Linked DNA regions of Frankia alni ACN14a. The protein of the gene in region 1 interacts with the protein of each later gene in a pairwise test. Links are inferred from orthologs where the notes say so. Each region holds a gene or a part of one and is shown in the gene's direction. Other genes may lie near its edges. The genes, in order: nth and aceE.

Region 1 (12,783 bases):
CACCGCCCAGCCCGCGGTCCTCAACGGGGCGAGCGAGCTGTTCGTCGACGTCTTCGGCGACGCCGGCCTGCACGCCCGGTCGGCGGTCGGGGTCGCCTCGCTGCCGCTGGGCGCGCCGGTGGAGGTCGAGGTGGTAGCCCGGGTGGCGGCCCCCGCCCGGGACCGAGCCGAGGCCTGAGCCACCCACCCGAGGCCTGAGCCACCCACCCGAGACCTGAGCCGACCCACCCGAGACCGAGCGGACCCGCCCCGGTCCGGGCGGCGAGGTCCGGCCTCGATCGGCAGCGGCCGCCGGTGGTGCTCACTAGCATCGGGCCCATGGTCGATCACAAGGCTGCCCTGCTCGCCCGGCTGCAACGGTCGCTGGTCGTCGTCCGCGATCCCGCTGGTCGCCCCGGCCCCGGCCCCGGTGGCGGGACGGGGTCGCCGCAGCCGGCGGCGGGCTCGTCGGCGCCCGTGCGCGACGCCGCCACGGTCGTCCTGCTGCGCGACGCGCCGGGCGGTCGCGGCATCGAGGCGTACCTGCTGCGGCGGGTGACGGGGATGGCGTTCGCCGGCGGGATGTACGCCTTCCCCGGCGGCCGGGTGGATCCCACCGACATGGGACCGGACGTGCCCTGGGCCGGGCCGCCGGTCACCGAGGTGATGCACGCGCTCGACGCGGACCCCGCGCTCGCCCGCGCGCTGGTCTGCGCCGCGGTGCGCGAGACCTTCGAGGAGTGCGGCGTGCTGCTGGCGGGCGCCGTTACCCCGGCCCCGGCTGGTGGGACGGCCGGGGCGGTCGGTGGGACGGCCGGCGCGCGCAACCTCGACGAGACGGGCCGCGCCGCGGCCCGCCGGGCCCTGGAGCGCCACGAGCTCGGACTGAGCGAGCTGCTGCGCCGGCACGACCTGGCGCTGCGGGCCGACCTGCTCGCGCCCTGGGCCCGCTGGGTCACCCCGGAGATCGAACCGCGGCGCTACGACACCCGGTTCTTCGTCGCGGCCCTGCCCGACGGGCAGTCCCCCGAGCAGCCCTCCCGGGAGGCCGACCGGATGGAGTGGATGCGGCCCGTCGACGCGCTCGAGCGTCACGCCGCCGGCTCGCTGGGCATGCTGCCGCCCACCGCGTTCACGCTGGCCGAGCTGTCCGAGCACGACGACGTCGCGTCGGTCCTCGCCGCCGCCCACGCCCGCGACCTGTCCCCGATCATGCCGAAGATCCTCGTCAGCGGTGGGGAGGCACACCTGCTGTTGCCGCACGACGAGGCCTATGACGGCCCGTCCGCCGACAGCCTGGCCGCCGACAGCCCAGCCGCCGACGGCCCGTCCGCCGAAAGCCCGGACGGCGGCGTCGGCTGAACCGTCCGACATACCGACATCCGCGGGTTGCGGCACGCTCGGCGCGATGTCCCGGTGCGGGACCGTGCGGAACGCACCGCGCAGACGGCAGGCGAGCCTGGTGGCGTACCGGAGCGCGCGACAGTGGGCGGGAACAGCGGTAAGGGTGCTTTCATGACGACTCCTCGACAGGTCACCCCGCTGGCCGCGGTGCTGCTCGCGCCGAACCCGGGTCCAATGACGCTGGACGGCACCAACACCTGGCTCCTGCGCGCCGCCGGCGAACAGGGATGCGTGGTGGTCGATCCCGGGCCCGACGACGCGGGGCACCTGGCCGCTGTGGCGGCGGCCGGGCGCGTCGAGCTGATCCTGCTCACCCACGGACATGCCGACCACAGCGCCGGCGCCGCCGCGTTGCACCGGCTCACCGGCGCCCCGGTCCGCGCGCTGGACCCGGCGCACCGCCTCGGCTCGGAGGGGCTCACCGCCGGCGACGTGATCGCGACCGCGGGGATCGAGCTGCGCGTGCTGCCCACCCCGGGCCACACCTCGGACTCGCTGTCGTTCCTGCTCAGCGGCGACGAACGCCCGGCGCCGGCCCTGCCCGCGGACGCCGCCGGCACCGCCGGCCTGCCGTCCGGGCCGGGGGTCCTGACCGGGGACACGATCCTCGGCCGCGGCACGACCGTCGTCGCCCACCCGGACGGGCGGCTCGGTGACTACCTCGACAGCCTGCGGCTGCTGCGCGAGCTGGGGGAGACCACGGTGTTGCCGGGACACGGCCCGGAGCTGCCCGCCGCCGGCCGTGCCGCGGAGCACTACCTGGCCCATCGGCGCGACCGGCTGGAGCAGGTCCGCCGCGCGCTGGTGGACGCCGGGGTCGACGCGGCCGAGGCCGATCCCGCCGACGTGGTCCGCCGGGTGTACGCGGACACCGACCGGGCGCTGTGGTTCGCGGCCGAACTTTCCGTCAGGGCCCAACTGGACTACTTGCGGGAACATCCCGACATCCCCTGAACGAGCCAGGCACTTCGGGTTGGTCCCCATGGTCGCGACCCGTGACATATCCTCACGGCGGCCGTGAGCCGGGCCACCCGTTCGCCACCCGCGGGCCAGCGGCCCCGGCCCGGTCTCCGCCAGCCCACTGCGGGCCGCTGACCAGGCAGAACAGGCGTCCGGCCGCGGCGGAACGGCAACCGACCGAGCCTCGCCGCGCCCGGCCACGCGGGGCTGGACAGCCCCGGTACCACCGGGAGGCACCCACGCGGCCGCGGTCGGTCACCCGACAGGAGGGGATGCCGGGAAGGAGACCCAGACCACTAAACTCTGGCGCGGAGGGAACCGATCGTGCGCAGGATGACGACTTCGACCAGCCGGCAGCCGAACGACCGGTCCGGGGCGGCCCAGGGCCACCCGGTCGGGCGAGACGCGGCGCCGATGATGCCCCTACCCCGGGAGGCCCGCAGATGAGGGTGCCCGCGCGATCCCCACGCCCCGGGCGGCGACCATGGTGATCACCGCACCGCACATCGGGCCGCTGCGCTGCCCCCGATGCGGCTCGGCGGCGGTCCCCGGCGGGCGGTTCTGCTACCACTGCGGCCTGGAGTTCACCCAGGCCGAGGCCCCGGCGTCCGAGGTCCCGGAACGGCGTGTGGTCACCGTACTGTTCGGCGACCTGTCCGACTTCACCGGCTGGGCCGACAACCGCGACCCGGAGCGCGTGGGCGAGATGACCGACCGGGTGCTCGCCGCGCTGGCCCACGAGATCGACGAGGTCGGCGGGCGTGTCGACAACCTCACCGGCGACGGCATCATGGCCGTGTTCGGCGCGCCCACCGCCCACGAGGACGACCCGGAGCGCGCCGTGCGGGCCGCCGCCGCGATGCAGGAGACCGTCCGCCGGCTCGTGCAGGACACCGCGGGCGACAGCGCGGAGGGCCGCCTCGGCCTGCGCGTCGGGATCAACACCGGCGAGGTCCTCGCCGGGGTGCAGGCGGCCATCTCGTACACGGTGATCGGCGACACGGTGAACACCGCGGCCCGGCTGTCGGCCGCGGCCACGATCGGCACCGTCTACGCGGGCCGTGAGACGGTGCTGGCGACCCGGTCGGTGGCGAGCTGGCGCGAGCTGCCCGACCTCACCCTCAAGGGCAAGCGGGAGCCGGTCCCGGCGTACGAGCTGATCAGCCTGCGCCCCTCCAACGTTGCCCGGCCGGGTCTCGCCGACGACGCGCCGTTCCTCGGCCGCGACGCGGAGCTGGCCGTCCTCGAGACGCTCTTCGCCGAGGTCGTCACCCGGCGCTCGCCGGAGGTCGCGCTGATCGTCGGCGAGGCCGGGATCGGCAAGACCCGGCTGGCCAGCGAGCTGGCCGACCGGGCCGAGCGGACGCCCGGCACGGTGGCGCTGTGGGGACGCACCGTCCGCCACGGCGACGGCCGGGGCCTCGCGCCCCTCGTCGACGTCGTGCGCAACGCCTGCGGCGTCACCGACGGCGACTCGCTCGACCGGGTGGCCGACCGGGTCCGGCGCACCGTGGCCGGGCTGTCCCACCCCCTCACCGGGGCGCGGCTGCCCGCCGGCATCGCCGACCGTTTACTCCTTCTGCTCGGTGTGCCCCTGGACCGGCGCGCCACCATCCCGGCCACCACCCCGGGCGACCCGGCGGCCCGCGCCTCCCACATCGAGGAGGCCGAGCAGCGTGCCGTGGAGGCGACGGTGGAGGCCGTTGCGCTGCTGCTCAGCGCGCTGGCGCGGTCCGGGCCCATCCTGGTGCTGATCGACGACCTGGAGTGGGCGACGAGCCAGCTCAGCGACGCGATCGGCCGGCTCGCCTCGCGCCTGTCCGGGCCGGTCCTGCTCGTCCTGCTCGACCGGGCCGGGCCGCGTCTGGCCACCCTGCCCCGGATCCGGCGCATCGACCTGCAGTCGCTGAGCACGGAGGCGTCCGGCCTGCTGCTGCAAAGCCACCTGCGGGGCAAGACGCTGGAGCCGCACACCCGCGACGACCTGCTCGCCCGGGTGCACGGCAACCCGTTCTTCCTCGTCGAGCTGCTCAACCTCCTCATCGACCGGCGGCTGCTGCACCCGGGCGACGGCACCGGCGACGGCGACCAGGCCGAGCTGGTGCTCGACGGATCGTTGGCGGAGACCCCGTTGCCGGCCGGCGTGCAGTCCGTGCTCGCCGCCCGCATCGACGATCTCGACCCGGTCGCCAAGGCGGTGCTGCGGGCCGCGGCGGTGCTCGGCCGGCGTTTCCCCGCGGAGGCGCTGCCGATGGTCGACGAGCGGCCGGCCGAGGAGGTCACCCGGGCGCTGGAGGTCCTGACCGAACGCCAGCTCGTCCGCCCGCCGCGAGCGGCCGAGACCCGCTGGCGCTTCGTCCACCCGATGGCCCGGGACGTCGCGTACGCCGGCCTGCCGAAGGTCGAGCGGGCCCGCCGGCACGCCACCGCCGCCCGCTGGGGCGTCACGGCGATGATCGGCAGCTCCCGCTCCGTGTCGACCTTCGTCGCCGGCCACGCCCTGCGCGCCTACGACCTGGCCGCCTCGATGGGCCTGCCGCCGAGCGACCCGGCCTGGTCGTCCCGGATGTCCGGGTTCCACGCGCATGTCCGGCTGGCCCGGGCGGCGCTCGCCCGCGACGACCACCGGACCGCGGCCGATCTGCTCGCCAGTGCCCGCCGGCTCGGCCGAGGCATGATCGACACGCAGGAGGACAACGTCGTCCGCGTGCTGCACGCCGAGGCCCTGGTGGGGCTGCGCCACCTCGAGGAGGCCGAGCGCACCCTGCGCCCGGCGCTGCGGGCCGGCGCCCCCGCCCGCCGGGCCGCCGCCTTCTCCGTGCTCGGGGAGCTGCGCCAGAAGCAGGGCCGGACCGAGGAGGCGGCCCAGTGCCTGCTCACCGCGCTGGAATCGGCCCGCCGGGCCGGGGACGAGCGGGCCACCGCCGCCGCGCTGCGCCGGCTAGGCATGCTGGAGTACAACGCCGGCCGGATTGGCGCGGCCGAGGACCGGTACCTCGAGGCCCTCACGATCGCCCGCCAGGTCGACGACCCCCGCGGCGTCGGCTGGGCGCTGCAGCACCTTGCCTGGAGCGCCACCACCCGCGGGGACTACCCCCGGGCCGAACGGACGCTGCGTGAGGCGTCGGCGGTGTTCGAACGGCTGGAGGACACCGGCGGACTCGGCTGGTGTCGGGGCACCGAGGCACTGGTGCTCCTGCTGTCCGGCCAGCTCACCCGCGCCCGCAAGCTCACCCGCGAGCTGATCGAGATCGCGGGTTCCGTCGGCGAGCAGTGGGGCATGGGTGTCTGCCTGACCGTGGACGCGATCGCCGCCGCGGAGCTGGGGGACATCGCCGCCGCAGAGTCCCACGCGCAGCGGGCCACGGAGCTGTTCGAGAATTCCGAGTACACGTGGGGATCGATGCTGGTGCTCGTCGCCCGGGGCCTCGCCGCCCGCGGCGCTGGCGAGCCGGCCCGCGGGGCGAGGTACCTCGAGCAGGCCTGCGACCAGGCCGCCGAGCGCGGCCACGTGGTCGTCGGCGCCCTGGCGCGGGTGCTGCTCGGGCTGACCCTGCTCGACGCCGGCGAGGTCGACCAGGCCGCGCAGGCCGCCGAGATCGCCCTCACCGACCTCGAGCATCTGGAGCTCCACCCGCACGCCCAGCTCGGAGCAAAGGTGCTCGTCGCCCAGATCGCCCGCGCCCGCGGGCGGACCAGCGCCGCGCTGGACCTGCTGCGGGAGGCGCTGTCGGCGAGCGAGCCGGCGACGCTGATGTTCCCCCGCCGGCAGGCGTACGCGCACCTCGCCGGCATCCTGCTGGACGCGGGCCAGCCGGCCGAGGCGCTCGAGGTCGCCCGGCGGGCGGTCGCCGTGGACGCCGAGGACGTGCGCGCCCAGGTGCTGGGCTACCGGGCGCTGGGCACAGCGCTCGTGGCCAACGGCGATCTCGAGGGCGGCCGCGGAGCCTACCTGCGGGCGCTCGCGGCGGCGACCGCCACCGGCGCCGTCAGCGAGGCGCCGCAGACCCGCCGGCTGCTGGCCAGCCTGCCGCCCAGCGGGGGCCCCGCCGGGGCCGGCAATCCCGCGGGCAGCGGTGGCGGTCCAGCGGGCAGCGGTGGCGGTCCGGCCGACGGCGCGGGACCCACCGTTGTCCCGGACGCGGGCGGCCCCGGCGCGGGCCTACCGGAGGCGGGTGTCCCCACCGCAGCGGACGCGCGGTCCCGGCGCGGGGCGCAGCCGGCAGCGGCACAGGCACAGGCACAGGACCTCACCCTGCCGGGGACGACCGGGGACGCCGATCACGCGCGGACAGCATCCTCGCCGGCCGCGGTCGCGGGCAGCGCCGGCTGACCCGCGCAGGGCCATGGGGTGACGTCAGGGGCCGGCGGGCGGGTCGTCCATCGGGGGCGACCCGCCCGCCGGCACGGTGTGCGGGCGTATCGCGGGGCGCGGATGTAGGGCTGTCGGGCTGGGCGCGGGCGTGCCGGTGGAGACGAGTGGCTGACTGCACGGGCAGGCGGCTGGGCGCACGGGGCTCCGGGCCGTCCGGGCGGATCCGGAACGGCGCGTGACGAGCGCCGGGAACTAGCGGGCTCGGCGGGACAGCCGTTCGCGGTCGAGCAGCACGACGGCACGGGAGTCCAGGCGAAGCCAACCGCGGGTGGCGAAGTCGGCAAGCGCCTTGTTCACCGTCTCCCGGGAGGCGCCGACCAGCTGGGCCAGCTCCTCCTGGGTGAGCCCGTGCTCGACCCGGACACCGGCCGCCTCGTTGCCCGGCTGCGCCGGCTCACCGAACCGCTCCGCCAGGTCGAGCAGGGCTTTCGCCACTCGACCCGGAACGTCCGTGAACACCATGTCCGCGACGTTGTCATTGGTGCGACGGAGCCGACGGGCGAGCACGCGCAGCAGCATTGCGCCCGCCTCGGGGCGGGAACGCAGCCAGGGCCGCAGCGCGGTGTGCTCCAGCGACAGCAACGACGCATCCGTGACCGCGGTCGCGGTAGCCGTGCGTGGGCCGGGGTCGAACAACGAAAGCTCCCCGAAGAGGTCACCAGGACCCATTACGGACAGCAGGTTCTCCCGGCCGTCGGCCGACTGACGCCCTATCTTCACCTTTCCGGACAGGACCACGAAGACCCGGTCACCGACGTCTCCCTCTCGGAACAGCACGTCCCCGCGGGTGACGTCCTGCCGATCAAGATGGTCGGAGAGGGCCAGCCGATCCTGCTCGGAGAGCCCGACGAACAGCGGTACGCGGGCAAGCAGATCCTCCACGGTCCTGAGCATGCCAGGACTATCGGTGGAGGGCACGGGCAGGGACCCCCAGCAATCAAATTGCTCCACGGAGGTGAACGTGGAGCGACCAACCGTGTGCCGTTCGCGAGAATCCGCCCTTGATCAGGCACTTCCGGATGCCACGTCCGGGTGTTTTAATCCCCACCACCGCGCCCCGCCACGGGCGGCGGGAGCCGTCTCGCCCGGACGGGCCAGATGTGTACCGGGTCGATCGGCCCGGTCGCCGATGGGCCGATGGACCCGGTGCAGGCGCCTGGACGGATGGCCGGGGGCCGCCAGGGCCTTCGGCCCGGGGCCCGGGGGGCTCCCCGCCCGGCGCCGCTCCCCCACTGTGCCCGCCGTCCGAACCCGCCACCTGCGGCAATGCCCGCGGGCGCCGAAACCGACAGAAAAGCAATCGGATGCGCCACCCGCCGCGCACCTGTACCCGGACCGTTGTTGGCGCGCGGCGGGCGACATGTGATATACGCCAGGACCGGCCATCCACCCGACACCGAGAGAACGGCGGCAGGCGTGCCGGGGCATCAGGCCGCCCGATGCTTGCCGGGCGAGCCTCGGCGCAGCCGGCGCCGGTACCGCTCGAGCGCGGCGGGCAGGCCCTGCTGGACGAAGGTGTCGACCTCGTCAGGTTGGGCGTTGTCGAGGAAGCCCTCCAGTCCCTTGCCCGTGTCGGCGGCGTTCAACGGGCGTTCCACCCGTTCCATCGCCAGCAGAAGTCCGAGAAGCACCAGAGGAAAGAAGATCGCGGCAATGACAAACATGACTCCTCCATGGTGGCCGACGAGCGATCGGCAGCCGCACCGGGGGTGGGTGTGTCGCGGATCGGGTTGCCGGCATCGGTCATGACCACACGGCACGCCCACCGGTGCCACCAGGGCCGGATCGGCCGGCGGATACGCTGCGGGACATGCCCGCCGCCGTCGACACCGCGACCGAGACACCACTCGCGAGGACCCGGCGGGCCCGGCGGATCGTGCGTCTGCTGGGCGAGGTCCACCCGGATGCCCGCATCGCGTTGCACTTCGACAACGCTCTCGAGCTGCTGGTCGCCACGGTGCTCTCCGCCCAGTGCACCGACAAGAAAGTCAACGAGGTCACGCCGGCGGTGTTCGCCAGGTATCGGTCGGCAGCGGACTACGCGGCCGCCGACCGGGCCGAACTCGAGACGCTGCTGCGGCCGACCGGGTTCTTCCGCGCGAAGGCGAACTCGGTGATCGGCATCGGCGCGGCACTCACCGAGCGCTTTGGCGGCGAGGTCCCCCGCCGGCTCGACGAGCTGACCACCCTGCCCGGCGTGGGCCGCAAGACCGCCAACGTCGTCCTCGGCCACGCGTTCGACACCCCGGGCATCACCGTGGACACTCACGTCGGGCGCCTGGCACGCCGGTTCGGGCTGACCGGCGAGACCGATCCGGTCCGGGTCGAGGCCGACCTCGCCGGGCTCATCGAGCGGCGGGACTGGACGATCGCCTCCGACCGCATGATCTTTCACGGCCGGCGGTTCTGCCACTCCCGCCGGCCGGCGTGCGGCGCCTGCGCCCTGGCCCGCCTGTGCCCGTCGTTCGGACTCGGTCCCACGGAACCGGACGAGGCCGCCAAACTCGTGCGGGGAACACGCGGCGACGTCGAAGCCTTGCGGTGAGGGAGATGTCCACGCCTTCGCCCGCTTCCCCCGACGCACCCTTCCCCGGTCCCGCCAACGCCACCGCATCGCCCCCCCACATCGCCGCTCCGGCCGAGGTCGCCAGCCCGGTCGAGGTCGCCCGTCCCGGCGAGATCGCGCACCCCCCCGCGGTGCCGCGCCCGTCGGATCCCGTCGACACGGCGAGCCTGAGCGACACGGCGAGCCTGAGCGACACGGCGGCAGGCCGCTCCGCGGCACCGGCATGGTTGCGCAGCCTCGCCGGCCACCTGGGCGATGCGCTGGTGACCGGCCGAACCCGCCCGGGCCCGCGCGCCGCCGACGCCCGACCGGCGGCCGTCCTCATCCTGTTCGGCGACGGCCCGGACGGCCCGGACGTCCTGCTGCTCGAACGGGCGGCCGAGCTGCGCAGCCACGCGAGCCAGCCGGCGTTCCCCGGCGGCGCCGCCGACGCCACCGACGCCGACCGGGCGGCCACCGCGCTGCGAGAGGCCGCCGAGGAGGTCGGCCTCGACCCGGCGGGCGTCGAGGTGCTGGCCGTCGCCTCGCCGCTGTACCTGCAGGCCAGCCACTACCTCGTCACCCCGGTGCTCGCCTGGTGGCACACCCCGTGCGCGGTCGCACCCGTCGACCTCGCCGAGACGTCGTTCGTCTCCCGGGTCCCGCTGGCCGAACTCGCCGACCCGGTCAACCGGGTGATGCTGCGCTACGCCCAGGGTGGCCTGCTCAGTCCGGCGTTCCAGGTCCACGGCATGCTGGTCTGGGGCTTCACCGCCGGCATCCTCGACATCCTGCTGCGGCTGGGCGGATGGGAGCGCCCGTGGAACCACACGGCGGTGGTGGACTACCCGCCGAACGCGCCCCGAGACGAAAGGCACCACCGTTGACATCCTCCCCCGCGGACCGCGACCAGGCGGCCCGCCCGGCGGACCCGGGCTCACCCGGCCGGCGAGCGTCCCGCGCCGCGGCGCTGCTCGGGCTGGTCCTTGCCGTGCTGCTGGGCGTCGCGGGCTGCGGCGGCGACGGCGGCAGCAGTCCGTCCGCCGGCCCCACGCTCAGCGCCACCCAGGGGACGGACGGCGTCCAGGTGTTCGCGGTCACCGGCCTGCCAAGCATGAAATTCTCCGCCACGGAGCTGCTGGCGAAGCCCGGGAAGATCCGCGTCGACTTCTCCGTGGCGCAGGGCTCGGCGCCGCACAACTTCGTCGTCCCGCGCATCCCCGCCGCGCACACCAGCATCGTCTCCGCCGGAGAGTCGCAGAGCGTCACCTTCACCGTGACGGAGCCGGGCGACTATCCGGTGGTCTGTACCCTGCATCCCAACATGACGGCCACGCTGAAGATCACCTGAGTCCGGGTCGACCCCGCCGTGCCCAATGTGCTCGACGTCGTCCTGTTGGTGGTCGTCGTCCTCTTCGCGGTCTCCGGCTACCGGCAGGGCTTCCTGGTGGGTGCCCTGTCGTTCGTCGGCTTCCTGGGCAGCGGAGTGCTCGGCGCGAAGATCGCAAAACCGTTCACCGAGCTGATCGGTCAGCAGGGCCATGGTGCGCTGGTCGGCCTGCTCGTCGTGCTCGGGCTCGCCCTGGTCGGCCAGGTCGCCGGCACGGCGCTCGGCGTCGCGCTGCGTGAGCGGCTGACCTGGCGGCCCGGAAGGGCCGTCGACGCCGCCGCCGGGGCGGTGCTCTCCGGCGTCTCGGTGCTGCTCGTCGCCTGGCTGCTCGCGACCGCCGTCGACCGCTCCCCCTTCGAGTCCCTCGCCCGGTCGGTCCACGACTCCCACGTGCTCGCGGCGGTGGACGCCGGCATGCCCGACGGGGTCCGCGAGACCTTCGCCGACCTGCGCCAGATCGCCGACGACACGGCCTTCCCCGAGGTCTTCGCCGGCCTCGGGGGCGAGCGGATCATCGCGGCCGGCCCGCCGGACCCGGCCACCACCCAGGCCGCCGGGGTACAGGCCGCCGCGGCGAGCATCGTGAAGATCCGCGGCGTCGCCCGGTCCTGCGACCAGCGGGTCGAGGGCTCCGGCTTCGTGATCGCCCCCCAGCGGGTCATGACCAACGCGCACGTCGTGGCCGGCGTCCGTCACCCGACGGTCGTGCTGTCCACCGGCACCCTGCCGGCCGAGGTCGTGGTGTTCGATCCGGACCGGGACGTCGCCGTGCTGCGGGTGCCGGACCTGCAGCGCCCCCCGCTGCGGATGCGGGCCAGCCCGCCGGCCGCCGCCGAGGAGCCGGCGGTCATCGCCGGATATCCCCAGGACGGGCCGTACACCACCGTGGCTGCCCGCGTCCGCAACCACCAGCGGGCCCGCGCGGCGAACATCTACGAGCACGGCACCGTCGTGCGCGACATCTACTCCGTTCGTGGCCAGGTGCTGCCGGGGAACTCGGGCGGCCCGCTACTCGCCCCGGACGGGACCGTGCTCGGCGTGGTGTTCGCCGCGGCGATCGGCGACGACGACACCGGCTACGTGCTCAGCTCCGCCGAGGTTGCGCAGCCCGCCGAGGTCGGCAGCGTCGCGGTGACGCCGGTCAGCACGCAGGGCTGCGACTGACGGCCGGCCGGGATCGTCCGTGGGTCGTCCCGGACGTCATCCGGACGGTCAGGAGTCGAGCCAGGCCAGCAGCTCGGCGTTGACGAGGTCCGGGACCTCCTCGTGCGGGAAGTGTCCGACCCCGCCGTGCAGCTTCCAGGTGTAGGAACCGCTGACGTAGCGCCCGGACCCCTGGGCGGTGGACGGCAGGAAGCAGCGATCGGCCGCACCGTGGATCTGCAACGTGTCGACGTGCAGGGAGCGCCGCAGCACGCCGGCGAACCGCGCCCCGTCCGGCCGGAACAACGAGCGGAACACCCATCGGTGGTACTCCAGGGAGCTGTGCGCCACACCGGGGATACGCATCGCCGAGCGGTAGCGCCCCTCCGCCTCGGCGTCGGGATACCCGGGACCCCCCCACGCGCGCAGGAGGACCGCAACCCGGAGGGCATCCCTGGCGACCAGGGACCGTTCGGGGCGCCACGGCAGTTGGAAGCCCGCCAGGTAGCGGCTCGCGGCGCCCTGGCCCCGTGGGTCCGCCGCGATCTGGTGACGCAGCCGCAGCGGGTGGGGCATCGCCAGGACGGCGAGGCGGCGGACGACCATCGGATGGCGGGTCGCCGTCGTCCAGCCCAGCAGGCCGCCCCAGTCGTGGCCGACGATGACCGCGTCCTGCTCGCCGAGCGCCCGGATGAGGCCCGCGATGTCGTCGGACAGGGTGAACGCGTCATAGCCGCGCGGCGGCTTGTCACTCGCCCCGTATCCGCGCAGGTCCGGGGCCACGACGCGGTAGCCCGCCGCGGACAGCGCGGTGAGCTGGTGGCGCCAGGCCCACCAGAACTGCGGAAAGCCGTGCAGCAACAGGACCAGCGGGCCGCGGCCGAGCTCCGCGACGTGCAGCCGGGTGCCGTTGGCGGACACGTCCCGGTGCCGCCACGGCCCGTCGATCAGGACGCTGGCGGGCTCGGGAACGGTGTCCTCCATCGC
Region 2 (10,819 bases), 1.7 Mb from region 1 along the record:
TCACCGGCTGCGGCGCGGACGACATGTCGACAACGCCACGCGTATCGCCCGATTCTCTACTCGAAAGTAACCAAGGCGTGCGTGACGAGGTCGCGCGAACGGAGCACGATGGGACCAAGGCGTGTTCGCCCGCCGGGTCCCGCCTCGGCCGATGGGAGTCGGTCGATCACCCGCAGCGGCACGCCGGAGGAGAAGGTGACGAGCGGCCAGGACGCGGCGATGCATCGATCATGCGGGTTCCCGCATCCCCGTGCACGTGAAGTGACACATGGGCCGGCGGACGCACGAGGAGGATCTTCTCGAGCGGCACCGGCGGCCCCGGAAGCTTGAGGAGCAGGAGAAGGCGTGGCGCAGGACACAACCCGGAAGTTCTCGGTCATCACCGACGGGCTGCCGAGTCAGCTGCCGGACATCGACCCCTCGGAGACCAACGAGTGGCTGGAGTCACTCGACGCGGTCATCGAGGAGTCCGGCCGCGGCCGGGCCCGCTTCCTCATGCTGAAGCTCCTCGAACGAGCCCGTGAGAAGGCGGTCGGCGTTCCCGGCCTGACCAGCACGGACTACATCAACACGATCCCGCCGGAGCGCGAGCCCTGGTTCCCCGGCGACGAACATGTCGAGCGCCGCATCCGGGCGTATATCCGGTGGAACGCGGCCATCATGGTCAGCCGCGCGAACCGGCCCGAGTTCAACGTCGGCGGCCACATCGCCACCTACGCGTCGAGCGCGAGCCTGTACGAGGTCGGATTCAACCATTTCTTCCGCGGCAAGGACCACCTGAGCTCCTCCCCGGGAAGCGACTCGGGTGACCAGATCTTCATCCAGGGGCACGCCTCGCCGGGCATCTACGCCCGCGCGTTCCTGGAAGGCCGGTTGACGGAGTCCCAGCTCGACGCCTTCCGTCGGGAAAGCGAGTCGGGCGGGCTGTCGTCCTACCCGCACCCGCGGCTCATGCCCGACTTCTGGGAGTTCCCCACCGTGTCGATGGGCCTCGGCCCGATCGACGCCATCTATCAGGCACGCTTCAACCGTTACCTGCTCAACCGCCAGATCAAGGACACCTCGAACAGCAGGGTGTGGGCGTTCCTCGGCGACGGCGAGATGGACGAGCCGGAGTCGATCGGGGCGCTCGGCGTCGCCGCCCGCGAGGAGCTCGACAATCTGATCTTCGTGGTGAACTGCAACCTGCAGCGCCTCGACGGCCCGGTCCGCGGCAACGGCAAGATCATGCAGGAGCTGGAGTCGCTGTTCCGCGGCGCCGGCTGGAATGTGATCAAGGTTGTCTGGGGTCGCGACTGGGACCCGCTGCTGGCCAAGGACACCGACGGCACCCTCGTCCACCGGATGAACACCACCCCGGACGGGCAGTTCCAGACCTACACGACGTCCTCGGGCGAGTACATCCGCGAGCACTTCTTCGGCGCGGACGCCCGGCTGCGCCGCATGGTCGCCGACCTCGCCGACGACGACCTGCGCAAGCTCTCCCGTGGCGGCCACGACTACCGCAAGCTCTACGCGGCCTACAAGGCGGCCACCGAGCACACCGGTCAGCCCACGGTCATCCTCGCCCACACCATCAAGGGCTGGACGCTGGGCAAGGACTTCGAGGCCCGCAACGCCACCCACCAGATGAAGAAGCTGACCAAGGCGGAGCTCAAGGAGTTCCGCGACCGGCTCTACCTGGAGATCCCGGACTCGGCGCTGGCCGGGGACCTGCCCCCCTACTACCACCCGGGGCCGGACTCCGAGGAGATCCAGTACATGCGGGAGCGCCGGGCCTCGCTCGGCGGGTCGATGCCGCGGCGCGTCGTGCGGGCCAAGCCGCTCCCCCAGCCGCCCGCGAAGATCTTCGACGAGCTGCGCAAGGGCTCGGGCAAGCAGCCCGTCGCCACGACCATGGCGTTCGTCCGGCTGCTCAAGGACCTCATGAAGACCAAGGAGATGGGCGCACGGTTCGTGCCGGTCATCCCCGACGAGGCCCGCACCTTCGGCATGGACGCCATGTTCCCGACGGCGAAGATCTACTCGCCGCACGGGCAGCGTTACGAGGCCGTCGACCGCGAGCTGCTGCTGTCCTACCAGGAGTCCGAGTCCGGCCAGATGCTGCACGAGGGCATCAGCGAGGCCGGCTCGATGGGCTCGGTGATCGCCGCCGCGACCTCGTACTCCACCCACGCGCAGTACATGATCCCGGTCTACGTCTTCTACTCGATGTTCGGGTTCCAGCGCACCGGTGACCAGATGTGGGCGCTCGGCGACCAGCTCGGCCGCGGCTTCCTGCTCGGCGCCACCGCCGGGCGGACCACGCTCAACGGCGAGGGCCTGCAGCACCAGGACGGCCACTCGCTGCTGCTCGCCTCGACCAACCCGGCCTGCGTCGCCTACGACCCGGCCTTCGCGTTCGAGGTCTCGCACATCGTCCGCGACGCCCTGGACCGGATGTACGGCGAGCGTGACGAGAACGTCTTCTACTACCTCACCGTCTACAACGAGCCCGTTCCGCAGCCGGCCGAGCCGGCCGGCCTCGACCCGGCGCAGATCATCGCGGGCATGTACCGGTTCCGGCCGGCCGAGGAGCTCGTCGGCGGCCTGCCCAGCGGCGGCGCCGAGGGTGGCTCGGGGCCGCGGGCGCAGTTGCTGGCCAGCGGCACGTCCATCCACTGGGCGCTCACCGCGCAGGAGATCCTCGCCGCCGACTTCGGCGTCGCCGCCGACGTGTGGTCGGTGACCTCGTGGAACGAGCTGCGCCGGGAGGCCCTCGACTGCGAGCGGGCCAACCTGCTCAACCCCGAGGCCGACGACGCCGTGCCGTACGTGACCCGCATCCTCGACGGCGCCCCCGGCCCCGTCGTGGCGGTCTCCGACTGGATGCGCGCGGTGCCCGACCAGATCTCCCGCTGGGTGCCGCAGGCGTTCACCTCGCTCGGCACCGACGGCTACGGGCGCTCCGACACCCGGCTGGCGCTGCGCCGGCACTTCAAGGTCGACGCCGAGTCGGTCGTCGTCGCCGCCCTGGAGTCCCTGGTCCGGGCCGGCGAGGTCAAGGCCAGCCTGGTCGAGGACGCGATCCGCCGCTTCGGCCTGCGCGACGACGACGACGCCGTCGGCGGCACCGACGCCGGCTGAGCCACCCGCCCGGCCGGGCCAGCACGCCGAGCCGGGCCAGCACGCCGGGCCGGGCCAGCACGCCGGGCTGAGTGACCACGCCCGGCTGGGCCACCACGCCGGCCGGCCTGCGGGCCGACCGACCCATGGCGGGCCCGGGGTGGACGACCTGACCAGGCCGTCCACCCCGGGCCCGCCGGTCTTTCCGCGGCCGGGGCGACGCCCGGTCCCACCCCTCGGGGGGAGGCGACGGCGGCGGCGCCGGCCGGCCCGGCACCCCCGGTCCACCCCGGCAGGGGTGCCACCATCGGAGGGTCGCGACGCGGCGCGCCACCCCCGGTCCCACCCCCGCGCGGAGGCACCCCCTGCCGGCGCCGGCCATCATCACCCGCCGGTGCCGGCACTCCCGGGGAAAACGCCGCCCAAGCGGGCCCCGGCCCAGCCGGAGGCCGCCGGCCGGGCCGATACCGGCCCGGCCGTGGTGTCACGAGCCTCACCCCGGCCGGGCGCGGCGGCGGCGCGCCGGTGCGCACCGGCGTCGGTGTCGCCCTGCGTGACCAGGGTGGCCGACACCGACGTGCCAGACCGCCTCCGGCAGCCATGCCGATCCGTCCTGGGCCCGCACTGGCACGGCCGTGCCACCACCGTCATGCCCCGCCTAAAGGCACAACGAGTTCCACATCGGGGCCGCAAACACTAGTCTCACGGAGGTGACATCGGGAGATCGGCGACGCGGCGTACCACGCCGCGGACCCCACGCAGGCGGCACTCCCCGCGTACGCCGCCCCGCGCAGCTACGGTGTCGGAGAGCGACGAGATGTGGCCTGCCTGGTACGCGAGACCATGAAGTGATCAGGTACGGTCGCCGCATCCGCCGCGCCGCCCATGATCCGGCCGGTGACGGGACGTCCGGCCGGTTCACCCGCACGGATTCGGACGACGGCTGCCCGGCGCAGGCCGCGACGGTCGAGGAGGACGAGGTGAACGGTGTCACGACGACCCCCACACTCGCGGTGGCACCATCCGCGCCGTGGCCGGGCAGGCTCGCGGTGACCCCGCGGCGATCCGTGTGCGCCGGGGCCCCCACCAGCGGCGGGCGGGCGGCATGATCCTGCGAGCCCGCCGCATCGAACGGCTGGAGGAGCATCCCAACCTGCGAGGGATCCTCGGGATCCTCGCCCAGCTCGTGCACACCACCGACGCCGAGCTCGGCTCGCTCGCCGCGGCCTGGCGCAACTCCGGCTACCTGGCCGCCGCCCGGGACAAGGCGCTGGCGCCCGACTCGCCGCTGATCGTCGAGGTGCTGGCCGCGTTCGACGCTCTGAGCGCCATCTACGCCGACGACCTCGCCGGCGCCGACTACGTCACCGTCGAGCCGTCGGTCGCGGCCACCGCGCTGCGCGCGATGCGCGACGCCGTCGCCGCCTCCTACGCGCGGCCCATCCTCGGCCGCGCCGAGTACGCCGCGCTCATGCGGCCCTGGCGCGCGGTGTACCCGCGGGCGCGCTCGCACGAGCCCGACCTCGGCCCGGCCGCCGCGGACGTCAAGCGGGTCCTCGCCGCGCTGCCGGTCCTCGCCGGCCGCTGCCACGACCCGGACAGCCTGGAGGTCTTCGACGGGCTGCTGGTCAGCGCCCTGACCCGGGACGACTCCGCCCACCAGCAGGCCATGGACGCCGCGTTCGCGAGCGCCGTGGTGACCGGTCGCCGACGGGTGTGGACGCTGGTGCGCCGCAGTGCCGCCGAGGGGTTCTGGCGGCTGTGCCCGGACTGCCGCGGCAAGCGCGCCGCCACCGACTCCAGCGAGGACCACCGGGTCATGGAGCTGTGCGCCGACCTGGCCTGCGCGCTGCTCGTCGAGGACCTCCTCGACTCCTCCCAGTTCACGCAGCTCACCCGCCCGCTGCACACGCTCATCCCGCTCCAGCACCGCGGCGGCTGAACGCCCGCGCCCGCGGCGGCCAGCGCCGGGCCTGCGGACGCCCGGGGCGCCGGCCGCCGGGCGTCGCGGCTCAGCTGTCGCCGGGGCGGCGCGGGCGGTAGACGATCAGCCGGGCACCGCTCGGAGTGATCACGATCCGCTCGACCCCCTCGGTGACCTCGCCGTCACAGGCGAAGGGCAGCGGCCCGGGCTGGCGGGAGGAGATCAGCACCCGCTCCACCGTGCGCTGCTCGTACACCCGGCTGCGGCCGAGCCGGCCGGTGAGGACCGCCCCCACCAGCCGCAGCCGGGCCAGCGGCGCCGACGCGTCGACGATCCGCAGGTCAAGCAGGCTCTCGTCGAGCCGGTTGCGGTAGGTCGGGGCGAAGCCGTCGGGGCGGTACACCCCGTTGCCGACGAAGATCAGCCAGACCCGACGGGGCTCGGAGTCGATCTCCACCTCGAACGGCGGCTCGTGGCGCAGGATCCAGCAGAGCGCAATGATCATCGCGGGCCACTTGCCGATGCGCCGCTCGAACTTCTCCCGCACGGCCACCATGTCGGGATAGCCGCCGAGGCTGGCGGTGTTCACGAAGATCCGGGAGAACCGGTCGAACACCGCGGAGATGCCGTCGGCCCGACCGAGGTCGACGGCGACCGCCGCCCCCTCACGGATCGCCTGCACCGAGTCCCCGGCGCCGACCAGGCCCAGGTCGGCGGCGAAGTGGTTGAGCGTGCCCGCCGGGAAGACCGCCAGCGGCATGCCGCGGGCCAGCGCCACCTGCGCGGCCGCGTTGATGCTTCCGTCGCCGCCGGCGATGCCCAGCACCCTCGACGACGACGCGGCGCCGGCCAGCGCGGCGGCCATGTCGTCGGCCGGTCCGACCTCGACGACCTCCGCCCGGGGCAGGTCGGCGCGCAGCACGGCGAGCAGATCGGCGTGGTTGCCCTGGCCGGAACGCGCGTTGACGACGACGGTGAGGCCGTCACCCTCGGGCAGCGCCGGCGCCCAGGCCGACGCCGGGCTCGCCCGCGCCGGCACCCAGGGCCGCCGCGGCATCACCTTCGTGGTCAGCAGGCCCGCGCCGACGCCCAGCAGGATCCCCGCGGCCACGTCCCCGGGGTAGTGCACCCCGACGTAGACGCGGGAGAACGCCACGGTGGCGGCGAGGGCGGCCACCGGCACCGCCACCCCGGGGGCGTCGAGGGCGACCCCGGTCGCGAAGGCGGCGGCGGAGGCCGCGTGCCCGGACGGGAACGAAAAGGTCGTCAGGTCGCGGGAGAGCCGGCGTAGCGGCGGGATGCCGTGCGTCGGCGGGCGGTCGCGGCGGAACACCAGCTTGGCCGGCCCGTTGGCCAGGACGCTGGCGACGCCGAGCCCGATCAGGCCCCGGGCCGCAGCCGGGCGGCGGCGCCCCTTGCTGGCCCCCAGCGCCCCCGCCACACCCCACCACAGCAGACCGTGGTCGGCGGCATGCGACAGCCGCGGCAGGACCGGGTCGAGCAGCGGGCGCCCGCCGGCGAGCGCGGTGAACAGGGAGCGGTCCGCCCGGGTGAACGCCTGCACGAAGCTGCGGCCGAGGGCGATGTCGCGGCGCATGAGCAGGCGCGCCCGGCGCCCGACCGGACTCGCGGCCGACGGCAGGCCGCCGCCCGACCCGCGGGACACCTCCGCCCGCCACCGGTCGGCCAGGCCGGTCCCCCGCGCCACTCCGACAATCCCCCGCACAGACCCGCCCGCCGATCTCGCCGTCACGCCGGCACCGTACCCGCCCAGGGGGTCGCCGGATCAATCTGGACGAAACCTCACAGCCGCGGGCCACGACGCCCCGCCGGCGGCCGGCCGGTCAGACCCGGCGGGACGTGCCGCTCAGCCGCTCAGGCCGGCCGGTCAGACCCGGACGGTCAGACCCGGACGGGAGCCTGGCTCGCCCGCCGGGGCGCCGGGGGCCGCGGGGCGCAGGCCGCCCGCGGCAGGGCACGCCGCGGTTCGACCGTGCGACCGGTCGGCAGGATCTCCCCGGTGTCGTCGAACAGGATCACCCCGTTGCACAACAGGCTCCAGCCCTGGTCCCAGTGCTGGCTGGTCACCCGCGCGGCGTCCCGGTCGGCACCGTCCGCCGCGGGGCAGGGCGGGGAGTGCGGACAGCCGCGCCGCGGTGGAGGAAATGCGCGGGGGGCCGCGGAGGCGGCGGGATCGGTCGGGTCGTCGGTCGGCGCGTTGGGCGTCGGCACCTCGTCTGAAACGCGAACAGCTTGCACGGGCACCAGACGTTACGCCTCCCCGTAAGAAGCGTCACACCGAGGCGCGTGCGGAGGGCCCGGCGTGTCTGCCGCGCCACAGCGCGGGCCGGTCACAGACCGCGCACCGATCGGTCCTGACCAGGGCAGCAGGCGCAGGGTGCTCCATGCAACCCGTTCGGACAGACCGTGATGTGTCCGCAGAGGGACACCGGTAATCCGACCATCCGAGCAGATCGGTAGGTTACGGGGCTGCGGGCGAGCGATCCGCGGCACCGGCCGCCAGAATGACTCGCGTCGGTCTGCTGATGCGTCCACCTGCACGATTGGCCGCCGGCACACCGGCGACCGGTCAGGGGAATCCCGTCACGGACGGCCACCGGTGGACGGTCGCGGGCACGCCCGGCCATGGAGGGGGTACGGACGATGGAGGGTGCCACGGGCACCGGCGCCGACACCGTCGGGGAGACTCCCGCCACCGGCGGGGCAACCCGTTCGCGCGGGCAGGCGTTCGAGGTCTCGGTCGTCATGCCGTGCCTCAACGAGGAGGACTCCGTCGGCGTGTGCGTGCGCAAGGCCCTCGCCGGGCTGGCCGCCGCGGGCGCCGTCGGCGAGGTCGTCGTTGTCGACAACGGCTCGACGGACAGGTCGGCCGAGCTCGCCGAGGAGGCGGGCGCCCGGGTCGTGCACGAGACGCGGCGCGGCTACGGCAACGCCTACCTGGCCGGCTTCGCCGCCGCCAGGGGGCGGCTGATCGTGATGGGCGACGCGGACGACTCCTACGACTTCTCCGACCTCACCGCTCTGCTCGCCCCGCTGCGCGCCGGTCGGGCGGACTACGTGCTCGGTTCCCGCTTCGCCGGGAAGATCCTGCCCGGCGCCATGCCCTGGCTGCACCGCTACGTCGGCAACCCGGTGCTCACCGGCATCCTCAACCGCCTGTTCGACGTGCGCTCCTCCGACGCCCACTCGGGGATGCGCGCGTTCAGCCGCGAGGCGTACCTGCGGATGCGGCTGCGCTGCGAGGGGATGGAGCTGGCCAGCGAGCTGGTCATCGCCGCCGGGCGGGCCGGGCTGCGCATCGAGGAGGTGCCGATCACCTACCACCCGCGGGTGGGTGACTCCAAGCTGCACTCCCTGCGCGACGGCTGGCGCCACCTGCGGTTCATGCTGCTGCTCGCGCCGCGGTACCTGTTCGTCCTGCCGGGTCTGGTGCTGCTGGCGCTCGGGCTCGTCGGCCAGGCGGTCCTGCTCCCCGGCTCCCTGGACGTCGGCTTCCACCGCCTGGACCTGCACTTCTCGATCCTGTTCGCGCTGCTGGCGCTGCTCGGCTGGCAGCTGGTGCTGCTCGGCGTCTGCGCGGACGTCCACAACCACGCGGTCGGCTGGCAGGAGCGCCGCCGCTGGCCGCTGCCGCTGGTCCACCGGGTGTTCACCCTCGAACGCGGCCTGGCGGTCGGGGCCGGACTGTTCACGGTCGGGTTCGTCGTCGACGTCGTGGTGCTCGTGCGCTGGCTCGCGAACGACCTCGGTCCCCTGAACGAGATGCGCCCGGCCCTGCTCGCGATGACCCTGATGGTGCTCGGCGCCCAGACCGCGTTCGGCTCGTTCTTCCTGCGCCTGCTGACCGCGGGGCCCAGCGGCGGCCACCAGCGCGCCGCCGCCCGCCCGGCGATGCGGGCACCCGGTGATCCGCCCGGCGGAGCGCCGCTGGTCGGCATGCACTACGAGACGCAGGAACACCCGGCCGAGGCCGTCGGGTTCTGAGAACGGCGGACATCGACGATGGTCGTCCTGGGCAGGCACCAGTTCCCGCCGCCTCTTCCAGCGCATCCTGATCGGGACGGTGGCTCCCCGCCCCGGCCCCCGGTCAGCATGGCGGCGACGGCGGCTGCCGCCGACCCCGAAGGCCCTCCCTACCCCGCCTACCCCGACGAGCCGGACCCTCTCGGCGAACCGGGCCGGTGGGACGAACCCGAGCGTCGAGACGGCGACGGGAACGGCGATGACGGCGGCAGCGGCGACGACGGCAGCGACGACGGCGACGGCAGCGACGGCGACGGCGACGGCAGCGACGGCGACGGCGGCGGCAGCGATGACGCCGGTGGCGCTCCGCACGATGCCGGCAACGCGCAGCGCGCCGCGCGGGTCCCGGTGTCGCCCGACGCCCCGGTCCTGCTGGGCGCCGACGCGGGCGGTGCGGACCGGCCACCGCCGCACCGCGACCGCCGGCCGCTGCGCCATCTGCCGTTCGCGATCCTGCTCGCCGCGGGCGTGGCGCTGCGGGCCGTCACCGCCTACGCCTACCGGCCGGCGTTCGAGTTCTACGGCGACTCCTACGCCTATCTGCGCCTGTCGACGTTGAAGGCCCCCGACCCGATGCGGCCGGCGGGCTACCCGGCGTTCCTGCGGCTGCTGTCGTTCACCGACAGCCTCTGGTGGGTCACCGTCGTCCAGCACGCGGCGGGGCTGGCGCTGGGCGTGGCCCTCTACGTCCTGCTGGTGCACCGCCGGGTCGCGGCGCCGATCGCGGCGCTCGCCGCGGCGCCGGTCCTGCTCGACGCCTACGAGCTGGTCATCGAGCACTACGTGATGGCCGAGACGCTGTTCGCGGTGCTGCTGGTCGCCGCGATCGTCGCCCTGACCTGGTCGCCCCGCCCGTCGGTGTGGGCGTGCGGGCTGGCCGGGCTGCTGCTCGCCGGCGCGGGCCTGGTCCGCACGATCGGCGTGGCCCTCGCCGTGTTGGTCGTCGGCTACCTGGTACTGCGCCGGGTCGGCTGGCTTCGCTTCGCGACCTTCGTCGTCGCCCTGGCCGTGCCGCTCGCCGGCTACGCCACCTGGTTCCACTCCAGCCATGGGAAGTACGCACTCACCGGCGGCGACGCGGTGTGGATGTACGGCCGGGTGGCACCGATCGCCGACTGCGACCGGCTGCACCTGAGCCGCCCCCAGCTCGTGCTGTGCTCCCCCCATCCCGTCGCCCAGCGGCCGGACCCCAGCTACTACGTGTGGAGCGTCAACAGCCCGTCCCGGCGGCTGCACGTGCCCGCCGACGAGCGCGACGCGCTGCTGCGCGACTTCACCCACCAGGTCATCCGCTACCAGCCCGGCGACTACGCCCGGATGGTCGGCGGGGAACTCGTCCACTACTTCCGCCCCGGCCGGCCGATCGGGCACCGCGACTGGCCCGACGCGACCTGGCGCTTCCCCACCGGGAACGAGCCCCGCTTCCTGCACAACGGCGAGCCGCTGCTGGGCCTGCACGGCGACACCCCGAAACGCGAGGTCCACGCGTCGACGGCCGGCTTCCTGCGCGGATACCAGCGGTACGGCTTCACGCCCGGGCCGGTGCTGGCCGGGATGCTGCTGCTCGCCGTCGTCGCGATCGCGGTGCCGGCCCGGCGCCGCGCCCCGCGCCTGGGCGTGCGCGGCGCCCGGGCCCGCCGACGCTGGCTCGACCAGACGGTCGAGCACCGGCGGCTGCGCGCCGACACGGCCCTGCTGGCGGCCGCCGGCGTCATGATCCTCCTGGTGCCGGCGGCCACGGTCTGC

What was found.
Region 2: the proteins of nth (region 1) and aceE interact in binary tests that used the Escherichia coli proteins (3 or more experiments, as listed by UniProt). The link is inferred for Frankia alni ACN14a from one-to-one orthologs.

Annotation. Positions count from the first base shown.
Region 1 is NC_008278.1:7,129,280-7,142,062, forward strand. Bases 7,677-10,395 are described here. They hold nth (endonuclease III), read left to right. Parts: upstream 7,677-8,528; coding sequence 8,529-9,263; downstream 9,264-10,395. Other genes in these bases: FRAAL_RS28610 (hypothetical protein), read right to left, coding at 8,146-8,382; FRAAL_RS28620 (NUDIX hydrolase), read left to right, coding at 9,269-10,150; FRAAL_RS28625 (plastocyanin/azurin family copper-binding protein), read left to right, coding at 10,147-10,395. In the rest of the region: FRAAL_RS28585 (RidA family protein), read left to right, coding at 1-178; FRAAL_RS28590 (NUDIX hydrolase), read left to right, coding at 319-1,341; FRAAL_RS28595 (MBL fold metallo-hydrolase), read left to right, coding at 1,495-2,337; FRAAL_RS28600 (AAA family ATPase), read left to right, coding at 2,828-6,676; FRAAL_RS28605 (Crp/Fnr family transcriptional regulator), read right to left, coding at 6,911-7,612; more of FRAAL_RS28625, read left to right, coding at 10,396-10,614; FRAAL_RS28630 (MarP family serine protease), read left to right, coding at 10,633-11,817; FRAAL_RS28635 (alpha/beta fold hydrolase), read right to left, coding at 11,866-12,780. UniProt on the Escherichia coli protein: DNA repair enzyme that has both DNA N-glycosylase activity and AP-lyase activity. The DNA N-glycosylase activity releases various damaged pyrimidines from DNA by cleaving the N-glycosidic bond, leaving an AP (apurinic/apyrimidinic) site.
Region 2 is NC_008278.1:5,481,083-5,491,901, forward strand. The notes cover bases 1-3,326. They hold aceE (pyruvate dehydrogenase (acetyl-transferring), homodimeric type), read left to right. Parts: upstream 1-345; coding sequence 346-3,126; downstream 3,127-3,326. Outside these bases: FRAAL_RS22035 (hypothetical protein), read left to right, coding at 4,211-5,047; FRAAL_RS22040 (bifunctional phosphatase PAP2/diacylglycerol kinase family protein), read right to left, coding at 5,118-6,782; FRAAL_RS35620 (DUF5999 family protein), read right to left, coding at 6,932-7,294; FRAAL_RS22050 (glycosyltransferase family 2 protein), read left to right, coding at 7,694-9,034; FRAAL_RS22055 (hypothetical protein), read left to right, coding at 9,143-10,819. UniProt on the Escherichia coli protein: Component of the pyruvate dehydrogenase (PDH) complex, that catalyzes the overall conversion of pyruvate to acetyl-CoA and CO(2).